DNA from 2 places in the Nocardiopsis baichengensis YIM 90130 genome. Region 2 is predicted to be linked to the other one. Evidence: riboswitches for the same ligand, from Rfam matches in the RefSeq annotation. Region 2 holds a riboswitch; the other holds the start of a gene.
What was found. A riboswitch is a leader RNA that binds a small molecule or an ion and turns the genes downstream of it on or off. The one in region 2 is predicted to bind thiamine pyrophosphate.

Region 1 (7,571 bases), on a different contig from region 2:
GCCGTGCGCACCGCCCGCGAGCAGGGCCGCGACGTGCGCGCCGTGATCGCCACCGTCCCCGACAACCCGACCGGCACCGTGGCCGGCGCCGACACGGTCCGGCGCCTGGCCGAGGTCGCCCGCGCCCTGGACCTGGTGGTCATCTCCGACGAGATCTACCGGGACCTGGTCCACGACCCGGCCACCGAGGTGCCCGGCCCCGCCGAGTTCGCCCCGGAGCGGACCGTGGTCACCACGGGCCTGAGCAAGAGCCTGGCCCTGGGCGGCTGGCGACTGGGCGTGGCCCGGCTGCCCGAGGGGCCGCTGGGGGAGCGCCTGCGCGCCGGGCTGCTGGGCGTCGCCAGTGAGATCTGGTCCAGCCCCGCAGGCCCCGTCCAGCGCGCCGGGGCGATGGCCTTCCAGGAGCCCGCAGAGCTGGTCGCCCACGTCGAGCGGAGCCGCCGCCTGCACGGCGCGGTCGCGCGCGCGGTGGCCGAGCGGTTCACCGCCGTGGGCGCGCGCGTGGCCGAACCGCGGGCCGCCTTCTACCTCTACCCCGACTTCGAGGCCCACCGGGAGCGGCTGGCCGCCGACTTCGGCGTGGTCGACGGGCCCGGCCTGAGCCGGATGCTGCTGGAGCGCTACGGCCTGGGCGCGCTGCCGGGCGTGGAGTTCGGCGAGTGCTCAGAGGCCCTGCGCCTGAGGGTGGCCACCAGCCTGCTCTACGGGGACTCCGACGCCGAGCGCTATGCGGCGCTGGCCGTGGACGACCCCACGGGCCTCCCCTGGATCCGCGCGCACCTGGACCGCTTGGAAGAGGTGCTGGCCGAGGCCGTCGAGCCCGTCGCGGCGGCCGCCTGAGGCGGGGCGCACGGAAGGGGCGCCGACGGCACGGCGGCGGGCGGACGCCGAAACGACAACCGAAGCGAACCCGGAAAGCGGGGGCGAGGAGCGGGGCCGGACATCGCGGAAGGGCCGGTCCCGCTCCTCTGCGCGGGCAACCCTAGCGGTAGGCACTCGGCGCCCTTGGGAGTGGGCCCGCCGCACGGCGCCGAGAAGGCCGGTACGGAGCCCCGCCGCGCTTCTAGCGCGCGCTCGGCGGCGGATGGCTCTAGGATCGCGAGCAGTCTTCATCGCACATTCCTCATGAGGAGCACTGATGACGCTCGTGGAGTGGGCGCGCCTGGTGTGCGCAGAACTCGACCTGCCGGAGGAGGTCGGCAAGGACGACGTCGACCGCGTGCTCGACCTCGCCCGGGACGCCGCGCACTCGGTGGCGCGGCCGGCCGCCCCGGTCACCACCTTCCTGCTGGGCATCGCCGTCGGCCGGGGCGCCGACCCGGACGAGGCCGCCCGGGCCCTGAGCCGGCTGGCGCTGGAGCAGGCCGACGGCGGCGCCGGCGCCGCCGGAGGGGCGGAGGCCGGCGGCCAGGACAGCGGATGATCCGTTGATTTCCGCTGGTCACGGGCCCTCCGCAACCGGTGTGTGGAGGGAACGTGACGTGAACGTGACGAATCGGTGTGAACCTGGCGGATTGCGGCGCCTCCTGACCCTGGAGTCCGTGCCCGCCAGGGGATCACCCCCTCGGGGCGTCCGGCGACCTCCGGGCGCACCGTGCCCCCGTCCCCCCGTCCGAGATCGATTGGGAGCCCTCACGTGGAACAGACCGTGAGCCTTTTGGAAGACCTATCGGGAATCATCTGGGGGCCGTGGGTCCTCATCCCCCTGTTGCTGATCACGGGGCTGTTCCTGACGGTCCGCCTGCGACTGCTGCAGTTCCACAAGCTCGTCCACGCCCTCTGGCTGGCCTTCGTGCGCCGCAAGGAGACCGACGGCGAAGGCGACATCTCGCACTACCAGGCGCTCAGCACCGCGCTGGCGGCCACCGTCGGCGTCGGCAACATCGCCGGAGCCGGCCTGGCCATCGGCATCGGCGGCCCCGGCGCGCTGTTCTGGATGTGGATGACCGGCCTGGTCGGCATGGCCACCAAGTACAGCGAGGCCCTGCTGGGCGTGAAGTACCGCCAGCGCGACGCCGTCGGCAAGCAGAGCGGCGGGCCGATGTTCTACCTGAAGAACGGCCTGTCCGGCGGCCTGGGCACCACGCTGGGCTTCCTGTTCGCGCTCTTCGGCGCGATCGCGGCCTTCGGCATCGGCAACGGCACCCAGGCCAACACCGTGGCCCAGCAGGTCTCGGAGAACTGGAACGTGGCCCCGTGGATCACCGGTGCGGTGATGACGGTGCTCATCGGCGTCGTCGTCATCGGCGGCATCAAGAGCATCGGCCGGGTCGCCTCGGCGGTGGTCCCGGTGATGATCCTGCTCTACATCGCCGTCACCCTGGTGGTGCTCATCGTCCACGTGGGCGACCTGCCCGCCGCGCTGGCGCTGATCGTCACCGACGCCTTCACCGGAACCGCGGCCACCGGCGGCTTCGTCGGCTCCACCGTGCTGATCGCGCTGCAGATGGGCGTGGCCCGCGGCATCTTCTCCAACGAGTCCGGTCTGGGCACCGGCGCCATCGCGGCGGCCGCGGCCAAGACCGACCAGCCCGTGCGCCAGGCGATGGTCTCGATGACCCAGACCTTCATCGACACCATCATCGTGGTCACCATGACCTGCCTGGTCATCATCGTCACCGGCGTCTGGGAGCACGGCGACGACGACGGCGCGCAGCTCACCTCGGCGGCGCTGCAGGAGGGGCTGGGCACGCTCTCGCCGGCCCTGGCGCCGATGGCCGGGTACATGCTCGCGATCGCGGTGGTGGTCTTCGCCTTCACCACCATCCTGGGCTGGTCCTACTACGGCGACCGCTGCGTCGACTACCTGGCTGGCCACCGCGTGGTGCCCTTCTACCGGGTGGTCTTCGTCCTGGTGGTCTTCGTCGGCGCCACCGCCCAGCTGGACGTGGTCTGGCTGTTCAGCGACATCGCCAACGGCCTGATGGCGCTGCCCAACCTGGTCGGGCTGCTGCTGCTCTCGCCGGTGGTGGTCGCCGAGACCCGCCGCTACTTCTCCAACCCCGAGTGGAAGAACCCGGACATCCGGGTCCCGGAGAACCGCTAGCGCCCCCGAGCGGTACCGGGGAACGGAAGAAGGGCCCGTCCGCGCAGGCGGACGGGCCCTTCTTCCGTCGGAGGGCGGGCCCGGTCACCACCAGGCGTGGAAGTGGTGGACCGGCCCCTTGCCCGCGCCCACGTCCAGCTCGTCGGCGCGCCGCAGCGCCCCGGTCAGGTAGTCCTTGGCCTCCCGCACCGCCGCCGCGCAGCCGTCCCGCTGCGGGAGCAGGGCGGCGATGGCCGACGACAGGGTGCAGCCGGTGCCGTGGGTGTTGCCGGTCGGCACCCGCGGCGCCGAGAACGCCCATGCCTGGGCCCCCGGCTCCACCAGCAGGTCGGTGCTCTGGGCGGTGTCCAGGTGGCCGCCCTTGATCAGCACCCGGCGGGCGCCCAGCTCCAGCAGGCGGCGGGCCTGGGCCTCCATGGCGGCGGTGTCGGCCGCCTCCGGCTCGCCCAGCAGCTCGGCGGCCTCGGGCAGGTTCGGGGTGATCAGGTCGGCGCGCGGCAGCAGTTCGGTGCGCACGGCCTCGATCGCGTCGGCCGCCAGCAGCCGGTCGCCGCTCTTGGCGACCATGACCGGGTCCAGGACCACGTGCGGGGGCCGGTAGGCGTCCAGCGCCCCGACCACGGCGGCGATCACGTCGGTGTCGCCCAGCATGCCGATCTTGACGGCGTCGGCCCGCACGTCCTGCAGCAGCACGTCGAGCTGGCGGGTGATGAACTCCGGGGGCACCCGGTGCACCGCCGCCACCCCGGTGGTGGTCTGCGCGACCAGGGCGGTCACCACGCTCATGCCGTACCCCCCGAGCGCGGAGAAGGCCTTGAGGTCGGCCTGGATCCCCGCGCCGCCGCTGGGGTCGGTCCCGGCGATGGACAGGATGTTGAAGGAGCTCATGGGCGTCCCTTCGCTAGTGCGAGCTAGTGCAGGTTCGACGGGTCTGATCTCAGCCGCGGGCGGAGGAGGGCTCCGCGCGGCACCCCGCGCCGGTATTCGGTTGCGGCCGGGCCGTCGACGGCGGCCCGGCAGGGCGTGCGATCAGCGTGTCACATGCGCGGTGCGGCTCCGGAGGCGGGTCGGGCGTGCCTGCCGCCGCGCGGGGCGCCGCCTCCTCCGCGGCCCTCGCCGCGCGAGTCCGCGTGCCCGTCGCCGTCCCCGCGCCGGGAGCGGGTCGCGCGCTCCAGCAGCAGCACGGCCACCACGACGGCGAAGCCGATGGCCATCAGCAGGACGGTGAACGGCACCTCCGTGGGGGCGTAGAAGGTGCGGTCCTCGTGCTGCCAGGGCCACAGCGCGCGCAGGGAGCCGGCGAGCAGGCCGGTCATGACCACCATGGCCAGGTGGTGGTGGCGGTCCAGCAGCCACTGCAGGAGCTTGACGAACAGCGCCCCGCCGATCAGGGCGCCCAGGAAGAAGGTGCCGATGTAGCCGAGGTCGCGGTCGTTGAGGGCGTTCATGGTGGGGGTGTACAGGCCGAGCGTCAGCAGGATCAGCGAACCCGACATGCCCGGCAGCACCAGGGCGGAGACCGCGACCGCGGCCGCGCACACCACGATCAGCGGGTTGGGCTCGATCTGCGAGGGCGGGAGCCCGATCAGCACGAAGGCGACCGCCGCAACGCCGAGCGCCAGCAGGTAGTCGCCGATGCGCCAGCGCTCGGGGGTGCTGGAGTAGGGCACATAGACCGAGGCCAGCACCAGGCCGAAGAACACGGCGTAGGCGAACTGCTGCTCGGACTCCACCAGCGGGGCCAGCAGCTTGGCCGCGGTCAGGGCCGCCGCCGCCATACCGATCAGCACCGCGAACACCGCGGCCCAGTCGGCCTGGCGGAACTCGGCTGCGGCGCGCGCCGTGCCGCGTCCGCGGGGCAGGTCGGAGACGGTGAGGCGGATGCCGCTGACCACGTGGCCGGCCGAGGTGATGATGGTCTCGTAGATACCGGTGATCAGGGCGACGGTGCCGCCGCTGATCCCGGGCACCACCTCGGCGGTGCCGATCAGGGCGCCGCGGACCAGGTTGAGGGCGTGGGTGCCGATTGGTTTGGCCATGTCTCGCGTTTCGTCGATGGGTCTGGGGAGGCGGGGCGCACGGCGGCGGCCTGCGGAGGGGCGGGCGTCGGGACGCCGCGCCCCGGGCGTCTCGTCTTCCCGGACGGTCCCCGGCGAAGGCCGGCCGTCACCCGTTCAGAGGCCGCAAGGACTCCGCGGGTTCGCGCGGGGCGCGGGAAACACGCCCTAGTGTAGGGATTCCCGCGCCCGGTGGAGGGCCGGTTCACCCCCGCGGAACGGGATTCCGGCCGACGGCGGTGTGATCAATCGACCGCCCGGAACGATTCGAGCGCGGTGCGGTGCTGTTCCTCGACGGCCGGCCACTCGGCGGCCGGTCCGGCGAACATGAGGATCCCGACGCCGTCGCCGGTGTCGACGAGGACCAGCGAGGCGGTCATCTGCGTTCCGGAGCCGTCGCCCTCGTAGACGCCGCGTGCGGCCTCGCCGTCGGGGTGGTCGACCTCGGTGATCTCGACGGCCCGGGTGAAGTCTCCGTCCAGCATGTCCCCTTCGATCTCTTCGAGGGTCTCCTCGGGGGTCGGGGCGACGAGGCCGCCGATCGACCGCATCCCGAGGCCGGTGTTCTCGCCGGGCGCCGTCAGCAGGAGCGTTTCCTGCGTCTCGTCACCGATCCAATGCTCGGGGGCCATCACGGTGAAGCCGTCGTGGGCGGTGTCCGTATAGCCCGGCGGCGGGTCCGTCAGGCCGCCGTAGTCGATGTCGTCCGGGTCGGAGCCGAACAGCAGGTCGGTGGCGACGTTCACCAGCATCGGTATGAGGACCAGGGTGAACACCGCGGCGATCCAGCGCTTCCAGTGCCGCCGCTTGGGCGGCCACCACCACAGGTCCGTGCTCCGTCCGGGGGGCCGGACGTCCGGGGCCGGCAGTTCCCCGGAGACGTCGAGGCGGGTGCCGGCGGCCTCCTGCCCCGCCGTCTCCCGGGCCGCACGTTCCAGTTCCCCGGCGAGCGCCTTGCCTGCCAGCCTGCGGCCGGGGTCGCGCCGCAGCATGCCGTCGAGGGCCGGGCGCAGCGGCCCCGCCCTCACCGGCGGGCCCGGGTCGCCCTCCATGGCGGCGGTGAGCCGCTGGGCGGCCCGGCCGTCGTAGGCCGGTCGGCCCTCCACCGCGTAGTACAGGGTGGCCCCGAGCGACCACACGTCGGCGAGTTCGGTGTCGTCGCCGCCGCGCAGGCGCTCCGGGGCGATGTAGCCGGGGGAGCCGGGAAGCCGCCCGCTCAGCGTGATCCGGGACTCCTCATCGGAGACGGCGATGCCGAAATCGGAGAGCACGGCCCGGCCGTCGGGCAGCAGCATGACGTTGCCGGGCTTGACGTCGCGGTGGCGTACCCCGCCCCGGTGCGCGGTCTCCAGCGCGGAGAGCAGGTCCCGGCCGATCCCGGCCGTGCGGCCCGGGGAGAGGGGGCCGTCCTCCTCCACCGTCCGGTCGAGCGACCGGCCCTCCATCAGCTCCATGACGATCCACGGCCGTCCCTGATCGAGCAGGACGTCGTGGATGGTGACGATGGAGGGGTGGCCGCTGAGCCCGGCGCAGATGCGGGCCTCGCGCAGAGAGCGGCCGACCAGTTCCTCGCGCCTGACCGGGTCCAGGCCGGGGTCCAGGCGGATCTCCTTGACGGCCACCGGGCGCCGGAGGAACTCGTCCTCGGCCCGCCACACCGTTCCCATACCGCCGCGGCCGATGCGCTCGGACAGCCGGTACCGGTCGGCGAGGAGGCGCGCGGTCATGGAAGACGACCCTAGCGACGGAATTCCGGGATGCACAGGGCGAGCGTCCCCTTCGTATCCGTATGGGCCCTTGTGCCTCCTCCGTTGCTTCTGTTCTTCTTCTGTGGGTCCCCCGGGGCGCGCGTATCGTCCGCGGGCCGCGGGGTATCCCAAGAGCGACACGATCAGCGTTGATCGGAAAGGGACACCTGGATGAGCGACACCCGCGTTCTGGGAAGCAGGCCCTCCGGAGGAGACCCCTCCGGTCCTCCTGTCTCCACCGCCGACCACATCGCCCTGGCCCAGGCCCGCTCGGCCCACAACTACGCGCCCCTTCCGGTCGTCATCGCCTCCGGCGAGGGCGCCTGGGTGACCGACGTGGAGGGGCGGCGCCACCTCGACATGCTCGCCGGATACTCGGCGATGAACTTCGGCCACGCCAACCCCGACCTGCTCGCCGCCGCCCACCACCAGCTGGACCGGGTGACGCTCACCAGCCGCGCCTTCTACAACGACCAGTTCGCGCCGTTCGTCGCCGCACTGGGGGACCTGGCGGGCAAGGAGCGCGTGCTGCCCATGAACACCGGCGCCGAGGCGGTCGAGACCGCCGTCAAGGTCGCCCGCAGGTGGGCCTACGACGTCAAGGGCGTCCCCGACGGGGAGGCCACCATCGTCGTGGCCGGCGGCAACTTCCACGGCCGGACCACCACCATCGTCTCCTTCTCCTCCGACCCCGACGCCTACGGCGGCTTCGGCCCCTAC
Region 2 (7,571 bases):
CGTCCGCGCCCAGGGCGCCGTGGCCCTCGCGCAGCACCGTGGCGGCCACCGGGACCGTCTCGCCCTCGGCGGCCTGGGCGGTGCCGTAGGACAGCGCCGGCGCGACGTCGAGTACAGGAATTCGTCCGATCACGTGTGCACCAATTCTTCGCAAGCGGCGGCGGGGCCGCGAGTGGCCGGTGTGACCCGATTTCGGGCAGCGTCCATTGAGGAATGAGAACAGGGCGTACCTGGTGTCCGAGGGGGAATCGCGGCCGGATCGCCGCCGCGCCCACAGTCCTATCGTCGACGCCGTGGCGCCCCGCTCCGACAGTCCGAAGGCACATATTTTTGTGATAGTCGTCACACTTCCAATTCGGATGTCCGCGGCGTTTTCGCCCCGTTTCCTCTCCGTGGATTCCGGCATAACGGTCTTCTGTCACTGCCGTACCGGGCCGATCGGGAATTCGGCGGGCGAATGCACGTGAATTCGCGCGCGGCGCCTGGTGCCGCGGCGCCGGGTGAACTAGCGTGCCGCTGCGTGAAGGCGATCCGCAGATTCACCGTCCGTACCGTCCTGCCCGAGCCGCTGTCCCCGCTGGGCCGGCTCGCGGCCAACCTGCGCTGGGCCTGGCACCCGCCCACCCGGGAGGTGTTCCGCGACATCGACCCGCGCCTGTGGGAGGCGGGCGGGCGCGACCCGCTGCGCCTGCTCGGCGACGCCGGGGCCGACCGGCTGGCCGCGCTGGCCGGCGACCCGGCGTTCACCGAGCGCGTCGCGGCGGCCGCCGCCGACCTGGACGCCTACCTGTCCGGGCCGCGCTGGTACCAGAAGGCGGCGGCCGAGGCCGAGGCGGCCGGGCGGCCCGCGCCTCCGGCGGCGGTGGCCTACTTCTCCGCCGAGTACGGGCTCACCTCCGCGCTGCCGCAGTACTCCGGCGGTCTGGGCATCCTGGCCGGCGACCACCTCAAGAGCGCCAGCGACCTGGGCCTGCCGCTGATCGGGGTGGGGCTGCTCTACCGGCACGGCTACTTCGCCCAGACGCTCTCGCCGGAGGGGTGGCAGCTGGAGTCCTACCCCGAGGTCGACCCGCAGGGGATGCCGCTGTCCCGGCTGGCCGGGCCGGACGGCGGGCCCGCCGAGGTCGCCGTGGACATGCCCGAGGGGGAGCGGCTCACCGCCCGCGTCTGGGTGTGCCGGGTGGGACGGGTCCCGCTGCTGCTGCTGGACGCGATGCACGAGGGCAACACGCCGCAGCTGCGCGCGGTGACCGACCGCCTCTACGGGGGCGGGGGCGAGCACCGGCTGCGCCAGGAGATCCTGCTGGGCGTGGGCGGGGTGCGGGCCGTGCGCCTCTACTGCGCCGGCGCGGGGCACCCGGTCCCCGAGGTCTTCCACATGAACGAGGGCCACGCCGGGCTGCTGGGCCTGGAGCGGGTCCGCGAGTACATCGACGCCGGGCTGGGCTTCGACGAGGCGGTGGAGGCCGCCCGCGCCGGGACCGTGTTCACCACCCACACCCCGGTGCCCGCCGGGATCGACCGCTTCCCGCGCGAGCTGGTCCGCCGCCACCTGGCCGGGCCCTCCCCGGCCGTGCCCGGGCTGCCGGCCGACCGGGTGCTGGAGCTGGGCGCCGAGGACCACGCCCACGGCGACCCGGGCGTGTTCAACATGGCGGTGATGGGCCTGCGGCTGGCCCAGCGCGCCAACGGGGTGAGCCGGCTGCACGGCGCGGTGAGCCGGTCGATGTTCCAGGGCCTGTGGCCCGGCTTCGACGCCGAGGAGGTGCCCATCGGGTCGGTCACCAACGGCGTGCACGCCCGTACCTGGGTCGCCGAGGAGGCCCAGGAGCTGGCCGCGCGCATGGTGCCCGACTCCGGGGAGTTCACCGGGCCGGAGGGCTGGCGCAAGGTGTCCGGTGCCGACGAGGCCGAGCTGTGGCGGATGCGCCGCACCCTGCGCGCCCGACTGGTGGCCGAGGCGCGCGAGCGGCTGCGCGCCTCCTGGCGGGCGCGCGGGGCCAGCGCGGCCGAGCTCGGCTGGGTGGACGACGTGCTCGACCCCGACGTGCTCACCATCGGCTTCGCCCGCCGGGTGCCCTCCTACAAGCGGCTCACCCTGATGCTGCGCGACGCCGAGCGGCTGCGCCGGCTGCTGCTGCACCCGGACCGGCCGGTGCAGATCGTGGTCGCCGGCAAGGCGCACCCGGCCGACGAGGGCGGCAAGCGCCTGATCCAGGACATCGTGCGCTTCGCCGACGACCCGCGGGTGCGCCACCGCCTGGTGTTCCTGCCCGACTACGACATGGCGCTGGCCACCGCCCTGGTGCAGGGGTGCGACGTGTGGCTGAACAACCCGCTGCGCCCGCTGGAGGCCAGCGGCACCTCGGGGATGAAGTCGGCGCTGAACGGCGGGCTCAACCTGTCGGTGCGCGACGGCTGGTGGGAGGAGTGGTTCGACGGCTCCAACGGGTGGGCCATCCCCACCGCCGACGGCGTGGAGGACCCCGACCGCCGCGACGACCTGGAGGCCGGCGCCCTGTACGACCTGGTGGAGCACCAGGTGGCGCCGCTGTTCTACGACCACGACGCCGGCGGCCTGCCCAAGCGCTGGCTGGAGATGGTCAAGCACACCCTGGTCTCGCTGGGGCCCAAGGTGCTGGCCACCCGGATGGTGCGCGAGTACACCGAGCGCCTCTACCAGGGCGCGGCCGACTCCTCGCGGCTCCTGCTGGCCGAGGACGCGCAGGGCGCGCGGGAGCTGGCGGCCTGGAAGCGGCGGGTGCGCGCCGGCTGGCCGGCGGTGCGCATCCAGCACGTCGACCTTGCCGGGGCGGCCGGGGCGCCGCAGGTGGGCGGGCGGCTGGAGGTGCGCGCCACGGTCGAGCTGGGCGCCCTGGCCCCGGAGGACGTGCGGGTGGAGGCGCTGATCGGGCGGGTCGGCGACGGCGACCGGCTGGAGGAGCCCGAGGCGGTGGCGCTGGAGCCGGACGGCGGCGAAGGGCCGCGCTACACCGGGACGGTCCCGCTCTCGCGCGCCGGGGCCTGCGGGTACACCGTGCGGGTGCTGCCCCGCCACCCGCTGCTGACCTGCCCGGCGGAGATGGGGCTGATCGCGCTGCCCGCCCCGCCGCAGGCGATGGAGGACGGCATCGTGCTGCGGTGAGGAGGCGGTAGAGACGGCGGAGAGGCGGCGGAGAGGCGTTATCAGGGCGGTATGTCCCATTGTTGACCGTTCGGCCATAATGGGAGGGAACGACAGGGGAGCGCTCCGGCGCTGAGAGTGCGGTCCGACCGCAGACCCTTAGACACCTGATCCGGGTCATGCCGGCGAAGGAAGTCGTAGGACCCGCCCGTGCGCCGGGCGCTCTTGGCTCACGCCCCCTCGTGTCGCGCAACCGATACGAAGGGACATCCGCATGAAGTCCGTCAAGGCCGTCCTGGCCGCCCTGCGGGACCGCCTGCCCCGCTGGCGCACCGTCGACATCGTCGTGGCCGCCGTCCTGGGCGTCGCCGTGGGCGTGGTGTTCTGGTTCTGGGGCATGCTCTGGTCGGTGACCGAGCCGGTGTTCCTGGTCTTCCCGCCCGCCCAGGCCGTGCTCTACGGCGTCTGGCTGGTCCCCGGCGTGCTGGGCATGCTGGTCGTCCGCAAGGCCGGCGCCGGGGTGCTCACCTCGGTGGCCGCGGCCGCCGTCTCGGCGCTGCTGGGCACCTCCTGGGGCCTGATGGTGCTGGTCGCCGGGCTGGCCCAGGGGCTGCTGCCCGAGCTGGTCTTCGCCGGGGCCCGCTACCGCCGCTGGGGCATGGGGATCTCGGTGCTGGCCGGCGCCGCCGCCGGGCTGGCCCCGGTGGCCATGGACCTGACCCTGTACTACCCGACCTGGCCGCCGCACTTCATGGCCGCCTACGGCGTGCTCGTGGTGGCCAGCGCCGCGCTGATCGGCGGCGTCGGCAGCCGCGCGCTGACCAGCGCCCTGGCCCGGGCCGGAGCGCTCTCGCCCTTCCCCTCGGCGCGCGGATGAGCCCGTCCGGTCCCCGGGGCGCGCGGGTGCGCGCCGCGGGGTGGGGCTGGCGCCACGCCGGGCGCGAGGCCTGGGCGCTGCGCGGGGTGGACCTGGAGATCGCGCCCGGCGAGCGGGTCCTGCTGCTCGGCCCCTCCGGGGCGGGCAAGTCCACGCTCCTGCAGGCCCTGGCCGGGCTGGCCGGCCCGGAGGCCGCCGTCACCGGGCAGAGCGAGGGCGAGCTGCTGGTGGACGGCGCCCCGCCCGGGCGCGGGCGCGGCGCCGCGGCCCTGGTGGGCCAGGACCCGCAGGCCCAGCTGGTGATGGCGCGCACCGGGGACGACGTCGCCTTCGGCCCCGAGAACCTGGGCCTGGCGCGCGAGGAGGTCGCCCCGCGGGTGCGCGAGGCGCTGGCGGCCGTGGGCTTCCCCTACGGGCCGGAGCGCCCCACCGCCGCCCTGTCCGGCGGCGAGCAGCAGCGCCTGGCGCTGGCCGGGGCGCTGGCCATGCGGCCCCGGCTGCTGCTCCTGGACGAGCCCACGGCCAACCTCGACCCGGACGGGGCGGCGCTGGTGCGCGGGGTCGTCGCCGACCTGGCGGCCTCCAGCGGCGCCACCATGGTGCTGGTGGAGCACCGGGTGGCCGACGCGGTCGGCCTGGTGGACCGGGTGGTGGTGCTCGAACCCGGCGGGGGCGTGGCCGCCGACGGCCCGCCGGACCGGGTGTTCGCCGAGCACGGCGCCGATCTGGCCGCACGCGGGGTGTGGGTGCCCGGGCGCGAGCCCCGGGCCCCGCGCGGCGGGGGCAGCCCCGGCGAGGTGCTGGTCGAGGCCTGCGGGCTGCGCGCGCTGGAGCCGCGCGCCCCGGGCGGGCCGGCGCGCGGGCGGCGGGCCGTGCTCGACGGGGTGGACGCCGCGGTGCGCTCCGCCGCCGTGACCGCGCTGACCGGGGCCAACGGCGCCGGGAAGTCGACCCTGCTGGCGCTGCTGGGCGGGCTGGCCCGCCCGGACGGCGGGCGGGTGCGCCCGGCCGGGGCGCTGGCCGCGGCCGACGGCCGGGACCTGGGGCGCTGGCCGGCCCGGCGGCTCGCCCGGCACGTGGGCACCGTCTTCCAGCAGGCCGAGGACCAGTTCGTCACCGGCACCGTCCGCGACGAGCTGGAGTTCGCCCCGCTGCGGGCCGGCGCACCGCCCCGGCGCGCCGCCGCGCGGGCCGAGGAGCTCATGGGGCGGCTGCGCCTGGACGGCCTGGAGGGGGCCCACCCCTTCACGCTCTCCGGCGGGGAGAAGCGGCGGCTGTCGGTGGCCACCGCGCTCAGCTCCGACCCCGAGCACGCCCCCGACGTGCTGCTGCTGGACGAGCCCACCTTCGGCCAGGACGCGGTGACCTGGGCCGAGGTGGTGGAACTGCTGGACGGGCTGCGGGCCCGGGGGCGGGCGGTGGTCGCCGCCACCCACGACGAGCGGCTGCTGGACGGGTTCACCGACACGCGCCTGCGGCTGGGGAGCGATGGCTGAGGCGGCGGTGGAACGGTGCTGAGACGACGCAACCCCGCGGCCAAGCTGCTGGCCGCCCTCCTGGTGGCCGCCGCGCTGGTGCCGGTGCTCGACCCGGTCACCGCCGGGGCCGTGCTGGCCGCCGTGGTGCTCGTGCTGCCCTTCGCCGGGCTGCGGGCGCGCCCGGTCCTGCTGCTCTTCCCGCCGCTGCTGCTGGCCGCGGCCTCGGTGGCGGTGGTCAACCTGCTCTACGGCGACGCCGGCGCGGCGGCCGCGCTGGGCCTGGGCCTGCGGCTGGCGGCCATCGCCCTGCCGTGCGTGCTGGCCGTGCTCACCAGCGACCCCACCGAGACCGCCGACGCGCTGGTGCAGCGGCTGCGGGTGCCCGAGCGGCCCGCCCTGGGGGTGCTGGCCGCGCTGCGCCTGGTGCCGCTGCTGGCCGAGCAGTGGCGCACGCTCACCCTGGCCCGGCGGGCGCGCGGCCTGGAGGCGGGGGCGAACCCCGCCGCCGCGGTGCGGCTGTTCGCGGGCAAGGTGTTCGCCCTGCTGGTGCGGGCGGTGCGGACGGGGACGCGGCTGGCCGCGGCGATGGACGCGCGCGCCTTCGGCACCGGGCCGCGCACGCACGCCCGGCGCAGCGTGTGGACCGCCGCCGACACCGCCCTGGTGGCCGGGACCGCCGCCGTTCTGGCCGGTGCGCACGGGCTGTCGCTGTGGCTGGGGACCTGGCGCCTGCTGTTCGCGTGAGGGCGTGGTAGACAGCCAGGGACAGTGGCCCCCGGAGCGAGGAAGGCGGCAGGAGTGGGCGAGAGCGTGCGGGAGTTCGTGCGGGTGGAGAAGGACCCGACCCACCCGGCGGTGGCGGTGGTCCGGCTGGACCGGCCCAAGATGAACGCGCTGAACGCGCAGGTGCAGCGGGAGATCGGGCAGGCGGCCGCCGAGGTGGCCGCGGACGCCTCGGTGGCCGCGGTGGTGCTCTACGGCGGCGAGCGGGTGTTCGCCGCGGGGGCCGACGTCAAGGAGATGGCGGACATGTCGTTCGCCGACATGAGCGCGCACTCGCGCACCCTGCAGGACTGCTTCACCGCGGTGGCCCGGATCCCCAAGCCTGTGGTGGCCGCGGTGACCGGGTACGCCCTGGGCGGCGGGTGCGAGCTGGCGCTGTGCGCCGACTTCCGGATCGCGGCCGAGGACGCCAGGCTGGGCCAGCCCGAGATCCAGCTGGGCATCATCCCCGGCGCCGGCGGCACCCAGCGGCTGCCGCGGCTGGTGGGGCCGTCCCGCGCCAAGGACCTGATCTTCACCGGGCGGCACGTGGACGCCGCCGAGGCCGAGCGGATCGGGCTGGTGGACCGGGTCGTGCCGGCCGGCGAGGTCTACACGGCGGCGGTCGAGGCGGCGGCCCGCTACACCGGCGGCCCGGCGGTGGCGCTGCGCGCCGCCAAGGAGGCGGTCGACCGGGGCCTGGAGACCGACCTGGACACCGGGCTGGAGATCGAGCGGGTCCAGTTCGCCGGCCTGTTCGGCACCGAGGACCAGAAGGCCGGCATGCGCAGCTTCGTGGAGAAGGGCCCCGGCAAGGCCGAGTTCACGGGGCGCTGAGCCCGCCGCGGCGGCGGGGGCGGGCGGTCCGGCGGAACCGCGCGCCCCCGGCTTCCGTCATACTCATAGGGTTGCCCGAACCGTTCGGGGCCCGCGGAACCGCCCGCGGACGGCCCCCGGCCGACGGCTAAGCTGGTGTGGTGCTATGCGGGGTTTGAGGGGATGAGCAGGCAATGGCTATGACGGCAGGTTTCCCCGAGGGCGAGGAGCTGCCGGAACGCGTCGGCCCTTACACCATCCGGCGGCGCATCGGCCAGGGCGGCATGGGCGTGGTCTACCAGGGCGTCGACCCCCGGCAGGACCGCCTGGTGGCGATCAAGGTGCTGCGCTCGGAGGTGGCCGGCGACGCGATCGCGCGCGCCCGGCTGGCCCGCGAGGTGGAGACCATGCGCCGGGTGCGCAGCCGCAACGTCGCCGAGGTGATCGACGCCGACACCGAGGCCGAGCTGCCCTGGGTGGTCACCGAGTACATCCCCGGGCCCACCCTGGACGC

Region 1: it holds a riboswitch for thiamine pyrophosphate, as region 2 does, so the genes downstream of both, thiD (bifunctional hydroxymethylpyrimidine kinase/phosphomethylpyrimidine kinase) here and C892_RS0126810 (ECF transporter S component) in region 2, are expected to answer to the same signal.

The regions. Positions count from the first base shown of each region.
Region 1 is NZ_ANAS01000012.1:247,401-254,971, forward strand. It holds gene C892_RS0112055 (pyridoxal phosphate-dependent aminotransferase) at 1-840, shown strand, start outside; gene C892_RS0112060 (DUF6457 domain-containing protein) at 1,139-1,423, shown strand; gene C892_RS0112065 (alanine/glycine:cation symporter family protein) at 1,637-3,046, shown strand; gene thiD (bifunctional hydroxymethylpyrimidine kinase/phosphomethylpyrimidine kinase) at 3,131-3,934, opposite strand; TPP riboswitch at 3,923-4,031, opposite strand; gene C892_RS0112075 (DUF368 domain-containing protein) at 4,084-5,085, opposite strand; gene C892_RS29975 (serine/threonine-protein kinase) at 5,349-6,830, opposite strand; gene rocD (ornithine--oxo-acid transaminase) at 7,023-7,571, shown strand, end outside.
Region 2 is NZ_ANAS01000041.1:37,191-44,761, forward strand. It holds gene C892_RS0126800 (alpha-1,4-glucan--maltose-1-phosphate maltosyltransferase) at 1-133, opposite strand, end outside; gene glgP (alpha-glucan family phosphorylase) at 521-3,145, shown strand; TPP riboswitch at 3,230-3,335, shown strand; gene C892_RS0126810 (ECF transporter S component) at 3,399-4,001, shown strand; gene C892_RS0126815 (ABC transporter ATP-binding protein) at 3,998-5,497, shown strand; gene C892_RS0126820 (energy-coupling factor transporter transmembrane component T) at 5,513-6,223, shown strand; gene C892_RS0126825 (enoyl-CoA hydratase-related protein) at 6,278-7,078, shown strand; gene C892_RS29695 (serine/threonine-protein kinase) at 7,252-7,571, shown strand, end outside.